2 regions of the Thermomonas aquatica genome follow, and region 2 is predicted to be linked to the other one. Evidence: predicted binding sites of a transcription regulator. Region 2 holds the regulator's gene; the other holds the start of a gene.
The links. The regulator HrcA, encoded in region 2, represses chaperone genes, less so after heat shock. The targets are predictions, from matches to a motif close to TTNGCACTCNNNNNNNNNGAGTGCNAA.
Positions count from the first base shown of each region.

Region 1: the regulator HrcA is predicted to act here: its motif matches at 3,340-3,366, upstream of rpoH (RNA polymerase sigma factor RpoH).

Region 1 covers NZ_CP040871.1:1,655,911-1,663,593, forward strand. The annotation lists gene FHQ07_RS07940 (primosomal protein N') at 1-759, shown strand, start outside; gene tal (transaldolase) at 795-1,736, shown strand; gene FHQ07_RS07950 (trimeric intracellular cation channel family protein) at 1,761-2,387, shown strand; gene rpoH (RNA polymerase sigma factor RpoH) at 2,451-3,329, opposite strand; gene ung (uracil-DNA glycosylase) at 3,452-4,159, opposite strand; gene FHQ07_RS07965 (response regulator) at 4,156-5,007, opposite strand; gene ftsX (permease-like cell division protein FtsX) at 5,010-5,954, opposite strand; gene ftsE (cell division ATP-binding protein FtsE) at 5,947-6,636, opposite strand; gene rhlB (ATP-dependent RNA helicase RhlB) at 6,721-7,683, opposite strand, start outside.
Region 2 covers NZ_CP040871.1:213,790-221,472, forward strand. The annotation lists gene FHQ07_RS01015 (DUF1631 family protein) at 1-834, opposite strand, end outside; gene dnaJ (molecular chaperone DnaJ) at 968-2,095, opposite strand; gene dnaK (molecular chaperone DnaK) at 2,170-4,098, opposite strand; gene grpE (nucleotide exchange factor GrpE) at 4,201-4,704, opposite strand; gene hrcA (heat-inducible transcriptional repressor HrcA) at 4,774-5,823, opposite strand; gene recN (DNA repair protein RecN) at 5,901-7,559, shown strand; gene fur (ferric iron uptake transcriptional regulator) at 7,556-7,683, opposite strand, start outside.

The sequences.
Region 1 (7,683 bases), 1.4 Mb from region 2:
TGCCCGGATTGCGCCAGCCTGGCGCTGCAAGCGCAGGGCGCGGGCACCGAACGCATCGAGGAAGTATTGAAGGAGCGCTTCCCCGACGCGCCGGTGCTGCGCATCGACCGCGGCAGCTCGCAGCGCCGCGACGCGATCGAACGCCACTTCGCCGAACTCGGTTCAAAGCCCGGCATCCTGGTCGGCACGCAGATGCTGGCCAAGGGCCACGACTTGCCGAACCTCACCCTGGTGGTGGTGGTCGGCGTCGACGAAGGCCTGTTCTCCGCCGACTTCCGCAGCGGCGAAAAGCTCGCGCAACTGCTGATCCAGGTCGCCGGCCGCGCCGGCCGCGCCGACAAGCCGGGCACGGTGCTGGTGCAGACCCACCACCCCGCACATCCGTTGCTGCTGACCCTGATCGCCGGCGGCTACCACGCCTTCGCCGAGGGCGAACTCGCCCTGCGCGAGGCCGCGGATTTCCCGCCGTTCGCGCACCTCGCCCTGCTGCGCGCCGAGGCCAAGCATGCCGATCCGCCGATGCAGTTCCTGCAGCGCGCGAAGGACCTGCTGGGCGATGCGGGGATCGAGATCGCCGGCCCGCTGCCGGCGCCGATGCCGCGCCGCGCCGGCTACCTGCGCGCGCAGCTGATCCTGGCCGCGAGCGAGCGCCGGCGCCTGCATGCCGCGCTCGACGCGCTGATGCCGCGGCTGCAGGCCATGCCGGAAGCACGCAAGCTGCGCTGGTCGCTGGATGTCGATCCGGCGGAACTGTACTGAGCGACAATCGACCGACACATGACGACGCGAATCCCGTGACCAGCCAACTCGAACAACTGCGCCAGTTCTCCGCCGTGGTCGCCGACACCGGCGACATCGAGGCCATCGCCCGCTTCAAGCCGATGGACGCCACCACCAATCCCTCGCTGCTCTTGAAAGCGGCCGCGCTGCCGGCATACGCGCCGCTGCTGGATGCCGCGATCGCCCGGGCCGCCGGCGACGACCGCGTCGGCGACGCCTGCGACCGGCTGGCCGTCGCCATCGGCTGCGAGATCCTCAAGCTGATCCCCGGCCGCGTCTCCACCGAGGTCGATGCGCGGCTGAGCTTCGACACCGAGGCCACCATCGCCAAGGCGCACCGGCTGGTGCAGCTGTATGCGGATGCCGGCATCGGCAGCGACCGACTGCTGATCAAGATCGCCAGCACCTGGGAAGGCATCCGCGCCGCCGAAGCGCTGGAACGCGCAGGCATCCACTGCAACCTCACCCTGCTGTTCTCGTTCGCCCAGGCGGTCGCCTGCGCCGAGGCCGGCGCGTTCCTGATCTCGCCCTTCGTCGGCCGCATCCTCGACTGGCACCTCGCCAACGGCATGCAGAAACCGGCCACGCCGCGGGACGATCCCGGCGTGCAGTCGGTGACGCGCATCTGGCGGCACTACAAGCGCCACGGCTACGCCACCGTGGTGATGGGCGCCAGCTTCCGCAACACCGGCGAAGTGCTGGCGCTGGCCGGCTGCGACCGGCTCACCATCTCGCCGGACCTGCTGGCCGCGCTGGAACAGTCCGATGCCGCGGTCGAACGCGCGCTGGTCGATGCCGGCGAACGCCGCGCGCCGCCCGCGCCACTGGATGAAGCCGCGTTCCGCTGGCAGCACAACGAGGACGCGATGGCGACGGAGAAGCTCGGCGAAGGCATCCGCAAGTTCGCCGCCGACCAGCGCACGCTGGAAGCGCTGGTCGCGCAGCGGATCGCTTGACCGGATCCGGCCGGCCTCCCTGCCGTGTCCTTCGCCCTGCAACTGTTCGACCTGGTCGGCATCTTCGTGTTCGCGTTGAGCGGCGGCGTGCTGGCGGTGCGCCAGCGGCTGGACCTGTTCGGCGTGCTGGTGCTGGCCTGCGCCACCGCGGTCACCGGCGGCATCGTGCGCGACGTGCTGATCGGCGCGATCCCGCCCGCGTCGCTCGCCGACTGGCGTTATCTCGCCACGGCCATGTTCGCCGGCGTGGTGACGTTCTTCCGGCACGGCTCGATCGAGCGCATGCGCAACCCCGTGTTGATGTTCGATGCCGCCGGACTCGCGCTGTACGCCGTGCTCGGCACCGGCAAGGCGCTGGCGTTCGGGCTGTCGCCGTTCGCCGCGACCCTGCTCGGGATCATCACCGGCATCGGCGGCGGCATCGCCCGCGACCTGCTGGTGGCGCGCACGCCGGTGGTCTTGCAGCAGACCGAGTTGTACGCGGTGGCGGCGCTGGCCGGCGGCGGCATCGTCGCGATCGCGCATGCGCTCGGCTGGCCGCAGGCGCCGGCGATGGCGGTCGGCGCGCTGCTGTGCTTCGGCCTGCGCTTCGGCGCGATCCGCCGCGGCTGGCGGCTGCCGGTGGCGCGCGGCACCGACAGCGATTCCTGATCGCCAAACGCGAACGGCCCGGATCGCTCCGGGCCGTGCCGTGTCTTGCATCGATGCCGTGGCTTACGCCGCGAACAGCGCCTTCATCTTCTTCAGCGCGTTGGCCTCGACCTGGCGGATGCGTTCGGCGGAGACGCCGTACTCGTCGGCCAGTTCCTGCAGGGTGACCTTGCTGTCGGCGTCCAGCCAGCGGCGCTTGATGATGTCGCGCGAGCGTTCGTCGAGCTTGGCCATGCCTTCGCGCAGCAGCTCCAGCTGGTTGTCCTCGCTGTCGGCGGATTCGTAGGCGTCGGCCGGGTCCACGTCGTGGGCGACGAGGTAATGGGCCGGCGCCGGCGGGGCGTGGTCGTCGTCGGCATCGTCGGGCGCGTCGAAACCGATGTCGCGGCCGGACAGGCGCGATTCCATCTCCAGCACTTCGCGTTCGCTGACGTTGAGGTCCTTGGCCACCGCGCTGACTTCGGCCGCGTTGAGCCAGCCCAGGCGGGTCTTGCTCTTGCGCAGGTTGAAGAACAGCTTGCGCTGCGCCTTGGTGGTGGCGACTTTCACGATGCGCCAGTTCTTGATGATGTACTCGTGCATCTCGGCACGGATCCAGTGCACCGCGAAGCTGACCAGGCGCACGCCGACGCTGGGGTCGAAGCGCTTCACCGCCTTCATCAGGCCGATGTTGCCTTCCTGCACCAGGTCGCCCAGCTGCAGGCCGTAGCCGCTGTAGCCGCGGGCGACGTGGATGACGAAGCGCAGGTGCGACAGGATCAGTTCCTGCGCGGCGGCGATGTCGTTGTCTTCGCGCAGGCGACGCGCGAGGCGCTGCTCGTCCTCGACGGACAGCACCGGGATCTGGTGCACGGCACCGATGTACGCCTCCATCGAACCGAGCGTGCTCGGGATCGGCAGGTTGTTGGCGACCAATGCTTGGGACATCGAGACCTCGTTCATGTGGGTGATTTTAGCAGTCGCCATATCTGACTGCTAACCCTGCCAAAAGTTCACTAGCGTTCCGTTCATGGAACGATGGGCCGCACCAATCCCCCTCGGCCACACGTCCGTGATGGGGACGATCAGGCCGGGGACAAGGCCCGGGCCGGCGGCAGCGCCCAGTCGATCGGCGCCTGCCCGCTGCGGGCCAGGAACTGGTTGGCGGCGGAGAAATGCTTGCAGCCCAGGAAGCCGCGGTGGGCGGACAGCGGCGAGGGGTGCGGCGCCTTCAACACCCGGTGCCGGCGCGGGTCGATCACCTTGCCCTTGGCCTGGGCGTAGCTGCCCCAGAGCAGGAACACCAGGTTCTCGCGCTCGCGGTTGAGTACGTCGACCACGTGGTCGGTGAAGCCTTCCCAGCCCTTGCCCTGGTGCGAGCCGGGCTGGCCGGCTTCCACCGTCAGCACGCTGTTGAGCAGCAGCACGCCCTGCCGTGCCCACGGCAGCAGGCAACCGTGGTCGGGGCGGACGAAGCCGGTATCGCTGGCCAGCTCCTTGTAGATGTTCTGCAGCGAGGGCGGGACCTCGACCCCGGGCAACACCGAAAAACACAGGCCGTGCGCCTGGCCCGGCCCGTGGTAGGGATCCTGGCCGAGGATCACCACTTTCACCGCATCGAACGGGGTGGCGTCGAAGGCGGCGAAGATGTCGGCGCCGGCCGGATAGACGGTGGCGCCGGCGGCCTTGCGCTGGCGCAGGAAGGCGGACAGCTGCTGCATCTCCGCGCGCGCGAACCAGTCGCCGACGCGCGCTTTCCAGCTGGGTTCGAGGCGGACCGGGTGGTCGCTCAAGCCCTTGCGCTTCCCGGCTCCGGCAACTTGGCCAGCCGCAGCTGGAACAGCACCTTGGTCACCAGCAGGCGTTCCTCGATCGGCTTCAGCACCAGGTCGTTGGCGCCTTCGCGCAGCAGCGCGGCCTGGTTCTCGCGGTTGTCGTCGCCGGTCATCATCACCATCGGCAGCCGGCGCTTGCCGTAGCCGAAGGCGCCGCGCAGCTGGTTGAGCAGGTCGCGGCCGCTGAGCACGCCCTTGAGGTAGACGTCGCTGAGCACGAGGTCGGCGCCGACGTCGCCGTCGCTGCGCCCGCGGAACTTGTGCAGGTGGTCCAGCGCCTCTTCCACGCTCACCACGTGCAGCACCTGCATCGCCTGGCGCGCCAGCATGCGCTTGGTCGCCGCCGCGACCACCTTGCTGTCCTCGACGTAGAGCACGCGCGCGCCTTCGATCGCCACCGGCTGCACGTAGCCGCGGATGAACGCCGCCAGCGCGCCATGGCCCAGGCTCTTGTCGAAATAGTCGGTGACGTCCTCGGTGAAGGCGCGGGTCTCCAGCGCTTCCTGGGCATTGCCGGAGACCACGATCACCGGCACGTAGGCCTGGCCCGCGGCTTCGCGCACGACCCTGGCCAATGCCAGTCCGTCGCCATCGGGCAGGACCAGCGCGGTGGTCACCAGGTCCACGCCGCCCTCGGCGAGCACCGCGCGGGCCTCGTCCAGGCCGGCGCAGCCGATCACTTCGGCGTTCGGCAATTCGCGCAGCAGGGTGTCGCCGATCAGCTTGCGCACCAGCTTGCTGCCATCGACCACCATCACCCGCGGCGCATCGCTCACCACATGGCGCAGGTCCTGTCCGGCCGCCATCCTCAGGTCTCCGTCGGGCGGGTCTGCCGCAGGTAGTGGCCGGTCACCAGGCCGGCGCCCAGCCAGCCCAGCAGCCCCGCGCCGACCAGCACGCAGGCCGCCGGCAGCGGATCCAGCCCGCGCAGGGCGAAACTGCTGCCGTATTCGGCGGAAAGATCGGCCAGCGGCTGGCGCAGGGCCAGCCATGCCGCGGTCAGCACCGCCAGCGCCAGCGCGCCCGCGGCCAGGCCGTACCAGGCGCCGAGATAGAGGAAGGGACGACGCACGAAGCCGTCGCTGGCACCCAGCAGTTGCAACACGCCGATCTCCTCGCGCCGCGACTGGATGTCCAGGCGCACGGTATTGCCCACCACCAGCAACGCACCCAGGCCGAGCAATGCGGCCAGCACCAGCACCGCGCGGCCGCCGAAGCGCAGCCAGGCGTCGAGGCGTTTGCGCCAGACCGCGTCGTGCTGCACGCGTTCGGCCTCGGGCAGGGTCTTCAACGAATCCGCCAGCAGCAGCTCATCGCCGCGCGGGGTGACCCGCAACACGCTGGGCAATGCGGCCTGCGCCGCATCGGCGCCGAGGGCATCGATCGCCTCGGCCAGGTCCGGCCGCGCGCGCAGCTGCTCCAGCGCCTGCGCCGGGGTCACCAGTTCCACGTGCGCCACGTCGCCGCGCGCGCGCAGCGCGTCGGCGAGCGCCCGTGCCGGTGCCGCCCCGACATCCTGCTTCAGGAACACCGCGATCTCGCGCGACTCGCGCACTTCGCCGCCGAGCCGCGCCATGTTGCCGAGCACCACCCACAGCCCCAGCGGCAATGCCAGCGCCACCGCCATCACGCCGATGGTGAGCAGGGTCGCCCACGGCTTGCGCAGCAGCCGGCCCAGGCTGGCGACGATGCTGTAGCCGTGGTGGTCCAGCCAGGCGCCGAAGCGGCTGGAATGGGTGGCGCGATCATTCATCCGCCAGGTCCTCCGGCGAGATGTCGTCCACCAATTGCCCGTGGTCCAGTACCAGCACCCGCTTGCGCATGCGCTTGACCAGGCCCAGGTCATGGCTGGCGACCAGCACGCTGGTGCCGCGCTCCGGCAACGAGGCGAACAAGGCCATGATCTCCGCCGACAGGGTCGGGTCGAGGTTGCCGGTCGGCTCGTCGGCCACCAGCATCGCCGGCTCGGCGATCACCGCGCGGGCGATGCCGACCCGCTGCTGCTCGCCCGCCGACAATTGCGAAGGCAGGGCGCGCTCGCGCGGCGCCAGGCCGAGGCGGTCCAGGATCGAACGCACGCGCTTGCCGATCTCGCCGCGCCTCATCCCGCGCAGCACCAGCGGCAAGGCCACGTTCTCGGCCACGCTGCGGTCCATCAGCAACTGGTGGTTCTGGTAGACCACGCCGACATTGCGCCGATGGTGGGCGATGCGGCCGCCGCGCACCTTCAGCAGGTTGCGCTCGGAAAACAGCACCGCGCCGCGGCTGGGGCGTTCGGCCAGCTGGATCAGCTTGAGCAGGGTGCTCTTGCCGGCGCCGGAATGGCCGGTGATGAACAGCATCTCGCCGGCCGCGACCGAGAAGCTGACGTCAGCCAGGGCGGCATGGCCTCCCGGGTATTGCTTGCTGACGTTGTCGAAACGCAGGACCGTCATGCGCGGGCGTCGTGCGGGGGAAGTCCGCAGTATCGCCCGTGGCGCTGGCGACGACCAGCGCGGGCGGGTCGAAGCGCGATGCGCTCAGTGCTGCTTGCTGGGCGAACGGGTCACCAGCGATTTCAGGCCGCGGCCGATGCGGCTCAGCAACGAAGGCTGCGCGGCTGGCGCGGTCGCGGACGAAGGGGTTGCCGCGGCCTGCTGCGGCTGCGCGATCGCCTCGCCGTTCTCCAGGCGCTGGCCGCCGCGACGGCGGCGGCGCTTGCGCGCCGGGCGCTCGCCCTCGGCCGCTGCCGGCTTCGGCGTGGCCGGCGCCGCGGCAACGGCAGGCGCGGCGGCGACGGCATCGCCCTCCACGCGCGGCTTGCGCGGCGGACGCGGGCCGCGCTCGCGGCGCTCGCCGGAATCGGGACGCGGGCCACTGCGCTCGCCGCGGCCGCCCGGGCGACCGCCGCTGCGGCCACCGCCGCGCTTGGCATCCTCGGCGGCGCGCGCCTCGCGCACTTCCCTGAAGATCTCGCCGATGCTCTCGCCTTCCTCGGCCTGCAACTCCACGCCCTCGCGCGGCTTGCGCGGCAGCGCGGTCAGCAGCTCCTGGGTCACCGGCTCGGACGGGATCTTCTGCTCGATGTAGGCCTCGATGTCCGGCAGCGACATCGCGTAGCGCTCGCAGGCGAAGCTGATCGCGTCGCCCTCGGCGCCGAGGCGGGCGGTGCGGCCGATGCGGTGCACGTAATCCTCGGCATCGAACGGCAGGTCGTAGTTGTAGACGTGCGAGACGCCGTCGATGTGCAGGCCGCGCGCGGCCACGTCGGTGGCGACCAGCAGCTCCAGCTGGCCGGCCTGGAACTTCTTCAGCAGCGATTCGCGCTTCTTCTGCGGCACGTCGCCGCTGAGCACGCCGACCCGGTAGCCGGCGCGCTCCAGCGCGCGCGCGACGCGCTCGACGAAGGCCTTGGTGTTGACGAAGACCATGGTGCGCGCGCCCTCGCTGCGCGACAGCAGGCCGATCAGCAGCGGGATCTTCTCCTCGTCGGCCGGGTAGTA
Region 2 (7,683 bases):
CGCGCCCTGGCCTGCATGGCCGTTCAGCGCCGGCCCCTGGCTGGTGCGCCAGCCCTGCAGCAGGCCCAGCAGGTTGGCGAACACCGCCTGCTCCGCCGGCGACGGCGGATGCGACATCGCCGGCAGCGTGGCGGAATCGAATGCCTGCTCGCCGGGGCCCGCGGGTTTCGGCGCTTCCGCCCTGACCGTGGCGCGCAGCTGCGGGAGCACGCCGGCCGACACCAGCAGGGTGTTGCCGCGCTCGTAGCTGCTGCCCAGCGCGATGGCCAGCTCGCGCTCGAAGAACTTGAACACCACGATGCGCACGCCGGCATCGAGATCGACGCCTTCCAGCGCGCGCCGCAGCAGGGCGGCGATGAAGGCCGGGTTCATCGGGTTGTCGAGCGCGTCCAGCGAGTCGCGCCCGGCCAGGTGGGCGATGCGCTTGCCCAGCACTTCCAACTCCGGGGCGTGCATCCGGGTCAGGCTGGCGGCCAACTGTTCGTTGGCCAGCTGTTCCTCGAGGGCGTCCTCGCTGACCAGGGCCAGCAAGCCGCTGTCGGCGCCGCCCATGCCCGCGCGCGGGTCGATCAGTGCGCGGAAGCCGGCGATCAAGCCCTGCTCGAAGCGCTGGCCGATCTGGCTGCGGGCGCGGCGCAGGTCGCGCAACGCGTTCAGGCCGAAATCGTCGTGGCCGGATTCGCTGCGCTGGAAAAGATAGTCGTCCACCCGCCCCAGCGCGGCATCGAGCGCGGGCTTCAGCTTTTCGAGCGCGACCTTCTGCAGCGCGTCGAGCAGCAGGGCCGGGTCTTGCCGGCCTTGGCCGAACGGATTGGCGGGGGGATCAAGGGACATCGAGGTGCCTGGAGACGACTGACCGCACCTTACACGTTACGTCACATTTCGTCACAAGTCGTTGACCAGCGTCATGTTTCGACGCGGGCGCGGATGACTGCAATCGTATGCAGTCATTCCGCCCTGGCCGCGCTCACGACACCATCCGGTCCCAGAAGCCCTTGACCCCATCGAGGAAGGTGGCCGACTTCGGCGAATGCCGGCGCGCGTCCTCGCCGCTGAAGCTGGCTTCGAACTGTTCCAGCAGGGTGCGCTGTTCTGCGGTCAGGTTGACCGGGGTTTCCACCGCGACCTTGCAGTACAGGTCGCCCGGGGCGCGGCTGCGCACCGACTTCACCCCGCGGTCGCGCAGGCGGAACACCTTGCCGCTCTGGGTCTCGGCGGGGATGCGCAGCTCGACTTCGCCGCCCAGGGTGGGCACGCGCACGGTATCGCCGAGCGCCGCCTGCGAGATCCGGATCGGCACTTCGCAATGCAGGTCGTCGCCGTCGCGCTGGAAGATCGCATGCGGGCGCACGCGGACTTCCACATAGAGATCGCCCGCCGGGGTGCCGGCCGGACCGGCCTCGCCCTCGCCCGCCAGGCGGATGCGGTCGCCATTGTCGACGCCGGCCGGGATCTTCACCGACAGGGTCTTGTCTTCCTCCACCCGGCCGGCGCCGTCGCATTGCTGGCACGGGTTGGCGATGGTCTTGCCGCTGCCGCCGCAGTGCGGACAGGCCGCCTGCATCGCGAACGGCCCGCGCTGCATGCGCACCTGGCCGCGGCCGTGGCAGGTGGCGCAGGTGTCGACCTTGCCGTCGGCCGAGCCCGAGCCCTTGCACGGCGCGCATTCGGCCAGGGTCGGGATCTCGATGCGCTTCTCGATGCCGGCAACGGCCTCCTCGAGGTCCAGTTCCATCACGTAGCCGACGTCGGCGCCGCGACGCGGGGCCTGGCGCCCGCCGCCGCCACCGAAGATGTTGCCGAAGATGTCGCCGAAGATGTCGCCGACGTCGTGGAAGCCTGGGCCGGCGTTGCCGCCGCCCATGCCGTGCTCGAACGCGGCATGCCCGTGCTGGTCGTACAGGCGGCGCTTGCCGCCGTCGCTCAGCACTTCATAGGCTTCCTTGCACTCCTTGAACGCGGCCTCGGCGGCCTTGTCGCCGGGGTTGCGGTCCGGGTGGTGCTTCATCGCCGCGCGCCGGTAGGCCTTCTTCAGCTCCTCGTCGCCGGCATTGCGGGCCACGCCCAGCACTTCGTAGTAGTCGCGCTTGCTCATTCGTACTCAACTTCCCTCACGGCGACGGGCAGACCACTGGCCTGCCCGTCGCGTTTCCTGCCTCGCTGCCGCGATCAGGCCTTGTTGTTGTCGTCCTTGACCTCGGTGAACTCGGCATCGACCACGTCGTCGTTGCCGCCCGCCGCCGGGCCTGCGCCGGCATCGCCGCCAGCCTGCTGGCCGGCCGCGGCCACCGCCGCGAACAAGGCCTGCCCGGCCTCTTCCAGCGCCTTGGCCTTGGCCTCGATCTGGCCCTTGTCGTCGCCCTTGATCGCGGATTCCAGCTCGGCGATGGCGCCTTCGGCGCGGCCGATCACGTCGCCCGGCACCTTGTCGCCGTTGTCCTTGATCGCGCTGCGGGTGGCGTGGATCAGGCCGTCGGCATGGTTGCGCGCGGTGACCAGCTCGTGGAAGCGCTTGTCTTCCTCGCGGTTGGCCTCGGCGTCCTGCACCATGCGCTGGATCTCGTCGTCCGACAGGCCGGAACCGGCCTTGATCTCGACCTTCTGTTCCTTGCCGGTCTTCTTGTCCTTGGCGTTGACGTGCAGGATGCCGTTGGCGTCGATGTCGAAGCTCACCTCCACCTGCGGCATGCCGCGCGGCGCCGCCTCGATCCCGGTCAGGTCGAACTTGGCCAGCGACTTGTTGTAGCGGGCCTGCTCGCGCTCGCCTTGCAGCACGTGCACGGTGACCGCGGTCTGGTTGTCCTCGGCGGTGCTGAAGGTCTGGCTGGCCTTGGTCGGGATGGTGGTGTTCTTCTCGATGATCTTGGTGAACACGCCGCCCATGGTCTCGATGCCCAGCGACAGCGGGGTCACGTCGAGCAGCAGCACGTCCTTGACGTCGCCCTGCAGCACGCCGCCCTGGATCGCGGCGCCCACGGCCACGGCCTCGTCCGGGTTCACGTCCTTCTTCGGTTCCTTGCCGAAGAACTCGGTGACCGCCTGTTGCACCTTCGGCATGCGGGTCTGGCCGCCGACCAGGATCACCTCGCTGATGTCGCTGGCGCGCAGGCCGGCGTCGTTCAGCGCGATGCGGCAGGGCTCGATGGTCTTCTTGACCAGGTCGTCGACCAGGGCTTCCAGCTTGGCGCGGGTCAGCTTGATGTTGAGGTGCTTCGGGCCGCTGGCATCGGCGGTCACGTACGGCAGGTTAACCTCGGTCTGCTGGCTGGAGGACAGCTCGATCTTGGCGCGCTCGGCCGCGTCCTTCAGGCGCTGCAGGGCGAGCGGATCCTTGCGCAGGTCGATGCCCTGCTCCTTGTTGAACTCGTCGACGAGGTAGTCGATGACGCGCTTGTCGAAGTCCTCGCCGCCGAGGAAGGTGTCGCCGTTGGTGGCCAGCACCTCGAACTGCTTCTCGCCGTCGATGTTGGCGATCTCGATGATCGACACGTCGAAGGTGCCGCCGCCGAGGTCGTACACCGCGATCTTGCGGTCCTTGGCGTCGCCCTTGTCCAGGCCATAGGCCAGCGCGGCCGCGGTCGGCTCGTTGATGATGCGCTTGACCTCAAGGCCGGCGATGCGGCCGGCGTCCTTGGTCGCCTGGCGCTGGCTGTCGTTGAAGTAGGCCGGCACGGTGATCACCGCCTCGGTGACCGGCTCGCCTAGGTAGGCCTCGGCGGTCTTCTTCATCTTCTCCAGCACCTTGGCCGAGACTTCCTGCGGCGCCAGCTTCTTGCCGTCGGTCAGCGCGACCCAGGCATCGCCGTTGTCGTGCTGGGTGATCGCGTACGGCACCAGGCCCAGGTCCTTCTGCACTTCGGCGTCGGTGAACTTTCGGCCGATCAGGCGCTTCACCGCGTAGAAGGTGTTCTTCGGGTTGGTGACGGCCTGGCGCTTGGCGGACGCGCCGACCAGCACTTCGCCGTCCTTGGTCCAGGCGACGATGGACGGGGTGGTGCGGTCGCCCTCGCTGTTTTCGATGACCTTGGCCTTGCCGCCTTCCATGATGGCGACGCAGGAGTTGGTGGTGCCGAGGTCGATGCCGATGATCTTAGCCATGTGTGTTCCCTCTGGAATCTTTGAATGTCGGGGGCGCCGTGCGCCGATGACCGTGATGTGGGGCTTTGGCGCGCGGCTTCAAGGGCCGCGTGTCGATGCCGTTCAGTCGTGCCTGGCGACCATCACCAGCGCCGGCCGCAGCAGGCGTTCGTTGAGCACGTAGCCCTTCTGGAAGGTCTGCGCGACTGCGCCCGGGGCCACGCCTTCGGCATCGACCATGCCCATCGCCTGGTGGTGCTCCGGGTTGAAGGCATCGCCGGCGGCCGGGGCGACTTCGGTCAGGCCGTTCTTGCCGGCGACGATATGCAGCTGGCGCAGGGTGAGTTCGAGGCCGGCGCGCAACGGATCGTCCGCCGCGGCGTTGGCTAGGCCGGCTTCCATGCTGTCGAACAGCGGCAGCAGGTCGCCGAGCAGGCGCTCGTTGGCGAACTTGCGGGCCTGCTCGATTTCGCGGGCCAGCCGCTTGCGCTGGTTCTCGAGGTCGGCGCGCTCGATCAGCGATTGCGCCTTGAGTTGCTCGAGTTCGGCGCGCAGCGCCTCGAGTTCGTCGATCTGCGGCGCATCGCCGGCGGTGTCGAGTGCATCCTGCATCGGGTCGTTGCTCATGTCTTGGGAGTCGTCATTCGCGGCCCGGTGCCGCGTCCACCGAGGCTATGGGGCCGCGGCCCGACGGATTCAAGCGTCGGGGGCGAGCGCCGCGCCGAGCACGGCCGCGGTGGCCTCGACCACCGGGATCACCCGCTCGTAGGCCATCCGGCTGGGGCCGATCACCCCCAGCACCCCCAGCATGCGCCCGCCGCTGCCGTAGGGCGCGGTCACCAGCGACATCCCTTCCAGCGGCGCCAGCCCGGTTTCCTCGCCGATGAACACCCGCATGCCCGGCGCCTTGGCGGTGCGTTCCAGCAATTGCAGCAGTTCGCGCTTTTCGGCGAAGGCCTCGAACAGGGCGCGCAGGCGTTCCAGGTCGTTGATGTCCTGCAGGCCCATCAGCCGGGTCTGGCCGGCCACCAGCATGTCGTCCCGGCTCGGCGCGAACGCCTGTTCGGCCAGTTCGATCGAACTGGCCAGCAGCCGGTCCATCTCGCTGCGCGCATTGCGCAGGTCGCGCAGCAGGGCGGCGCGGATCTGCGCCAGCGGCTGCCCGGCGAAATGGGTGTTGAGGTAGTTCGCGGCCTGTTCCAGCTCGGCCGGGTCGAACGCGCGGCGCACCTGCACCATCCGGTTCTGCACCTCGCCATCGGCGAACACCAGGATCGCCAGCACCCGCTGCGGATCCAGCGCCACGAACTCGATCTGGCGGAAGGCGAAGCTCTCGCGCCCGGGCACGCTGACCATGCCGACGAAATGGGTCATCGCCGACAGCAGCTCGCTGGTGCTACCGAGCAGGGCCTGGGTGCCCGCGCCGGCCGGCAGCTCGCTGCGCAGCCGGCTCAGATCGCCTTCCGGCAAGGGTTTGACCTGCAGCAGCGCGTCCACGAACAGCCGGTAACCCTGCGCCGTGGGAATCCGCCCGGCGGAACTGTGCGGCGCGGCCAGCAGGCCGGCATCCTCCATCGAGGACAGGATGTTGCGGATCGTGGCCGGGCTGACGTCCAGCCCGGCATGCCGGGCCAGGGTCTGCGAGCCCACCGGCTCGCCGTCGCGGATATGCCGCGACACCAGCGTGCGCAGCAATTGCCGCGCGCGCGGATCGTCGGCGATGCCGGAGGCCGTGGGGCGTGCCATGCCGATGTTGTAAGCGCCGTTCCGCCCGCGTGCAAGCGCTATCGAATCCGCCCATCGAACAGGCACAATGCGCGCCGATGCTGAGCCGCCTGTCCATCCGCGATTTCGCCGTGGTTGCCCATGCCGAGCTGGAATTCGGCGCGGGCCTGACCGTGATTTCCGGCGAGACCGGCGCCGGCAAGTCGCTGCTGGTGGATGCGCTGGGCTTCCTTTGCGGCGCGCGCGCGGATGCCGGCGCGGTGCGCCACGGCGCCGAGCGCGCGGAACTGGAAGCCGGCTTTTCGCTGGCCGATTGCCCGGCGGCGCGCGACTGGCTGCGCGAAGCCGAACTCGACGATGGCGATGACTGCCAGCTGCGCCGCACCCTGCGCGCGGACGGCGGCTCGCGCGCCTGGATCAACGGGCGTGCGGCGAGCATCGGTCAACTGGCCGAGCTTGCCGCGCTGCTGGTGGAAATCCACGGCCAGCACGAACAACAGGCGCTGCTGTCGCGCGCCACCCAGACGCAATTGCTGGACGCCTATGCGCAACACCCGGCGCTGCTTGCGGCCACGCGCGAATCCGCGCTCCGCTGGCGCGGATTGCGCGACGAACGCGATGCCCTGCTCGCCCGCGGCGACGTGACCGAGCGCAAGGCCTGGCTGGCGCACCAGCTGGACGAACTGCAGGCGGAGACGCTGGAGCCCGGGGCGCTTGCGGAACTCGATGCCAGCCATCGCCGGCATGCGCACGCGGCCTCGCTGATCGCCGCCTGCGAGCAGGCGCTGCAGCGCCTCGGCGGCGACGAGGCGCTGGCGCCGCAACTGCAGCGGTTGCGTGCCGGCCTGCAGCGCGAAGCCGGCAACGAACCGCGCCTGGACGAAGTGGACGCGATGCTGGATTCGGCCGCGATCCAGCTGGACGAGGCGCTCGGCCTGCTCGAACGCATCCGCGGCGACCTGGACCTGGACCCCGAGGCGCTGCAGGAGATCGAGCAGCGGCTGGTGCGCGTGCAGGACCTGGCGCGCAAGCACCGGGTCGCGCCGGACAGGCTGGCCGCGCACCGCGATGCGCTGGCGCTGGAACTGGAATCGCTGGCCGATGCGGATCAGCGCCTGCAACGCCTCGACCGCGACATCGCCTCGGCCCTGTCCGACTGGGACGCCGCGGCCACGCGGCTCGGCGCATCGCGCCGCAGGGCCGGCGATGCGCTGGCGCAGGCGGTCGAAACCCTGATCGCCGAACTCGGCATGGAGGGCGGCCGGATCGAGGTGGCGCTGGAAGCGACCGCCGACCCGCACGCGCCGGATGCCAATGGCGCCGAACGCGCGGATTTCCTGGTCTCGGCGAATGCCGGCCAGTTGCCGCGGCCGTTGCGCAAGGTGGCTTCCGGCGGCGAGCTTTCACGCCTCTCGCTGGCGATCGAAGTGGCCACGCTGGGCCTGGATGCGGTGCCGACGATGGTGTTCGACGAGGTCGATTCCGGCATCGGCGGCGCGGTCGCCGCGGCGGTCGGCGCCAAGCTGCGCGCGCTCGGCGATACACGCCAGGTGCTGTGCGTGACCCACCAGCCGCAGGTCGCCGCGGCGGGGCATGCGCAGTACCGGGTCAGCAAGGCCGCGCGGGACGGCATCACCCAGTCGTCGGTGGAAGTGCTGGATGCGGCCGGCCGCATCGGCGAAATCGCCCGGATGCTGGGCGGCGCGCAGGTGACCAGGGAAGCGCAGGCCGCGGCGAAGCGGCTGCTCGGGCTCTAGCGCTTCTTGCGCACGTACAGCACCAGCGCGTGGTCCTCGATCACGTAGCCGTGCTGGGCGGCGATCTTCTGCTGCAGGGCCTCGATCTCGTCGCTGTGGAACTCGATCACCTTGCCGCTGTCGA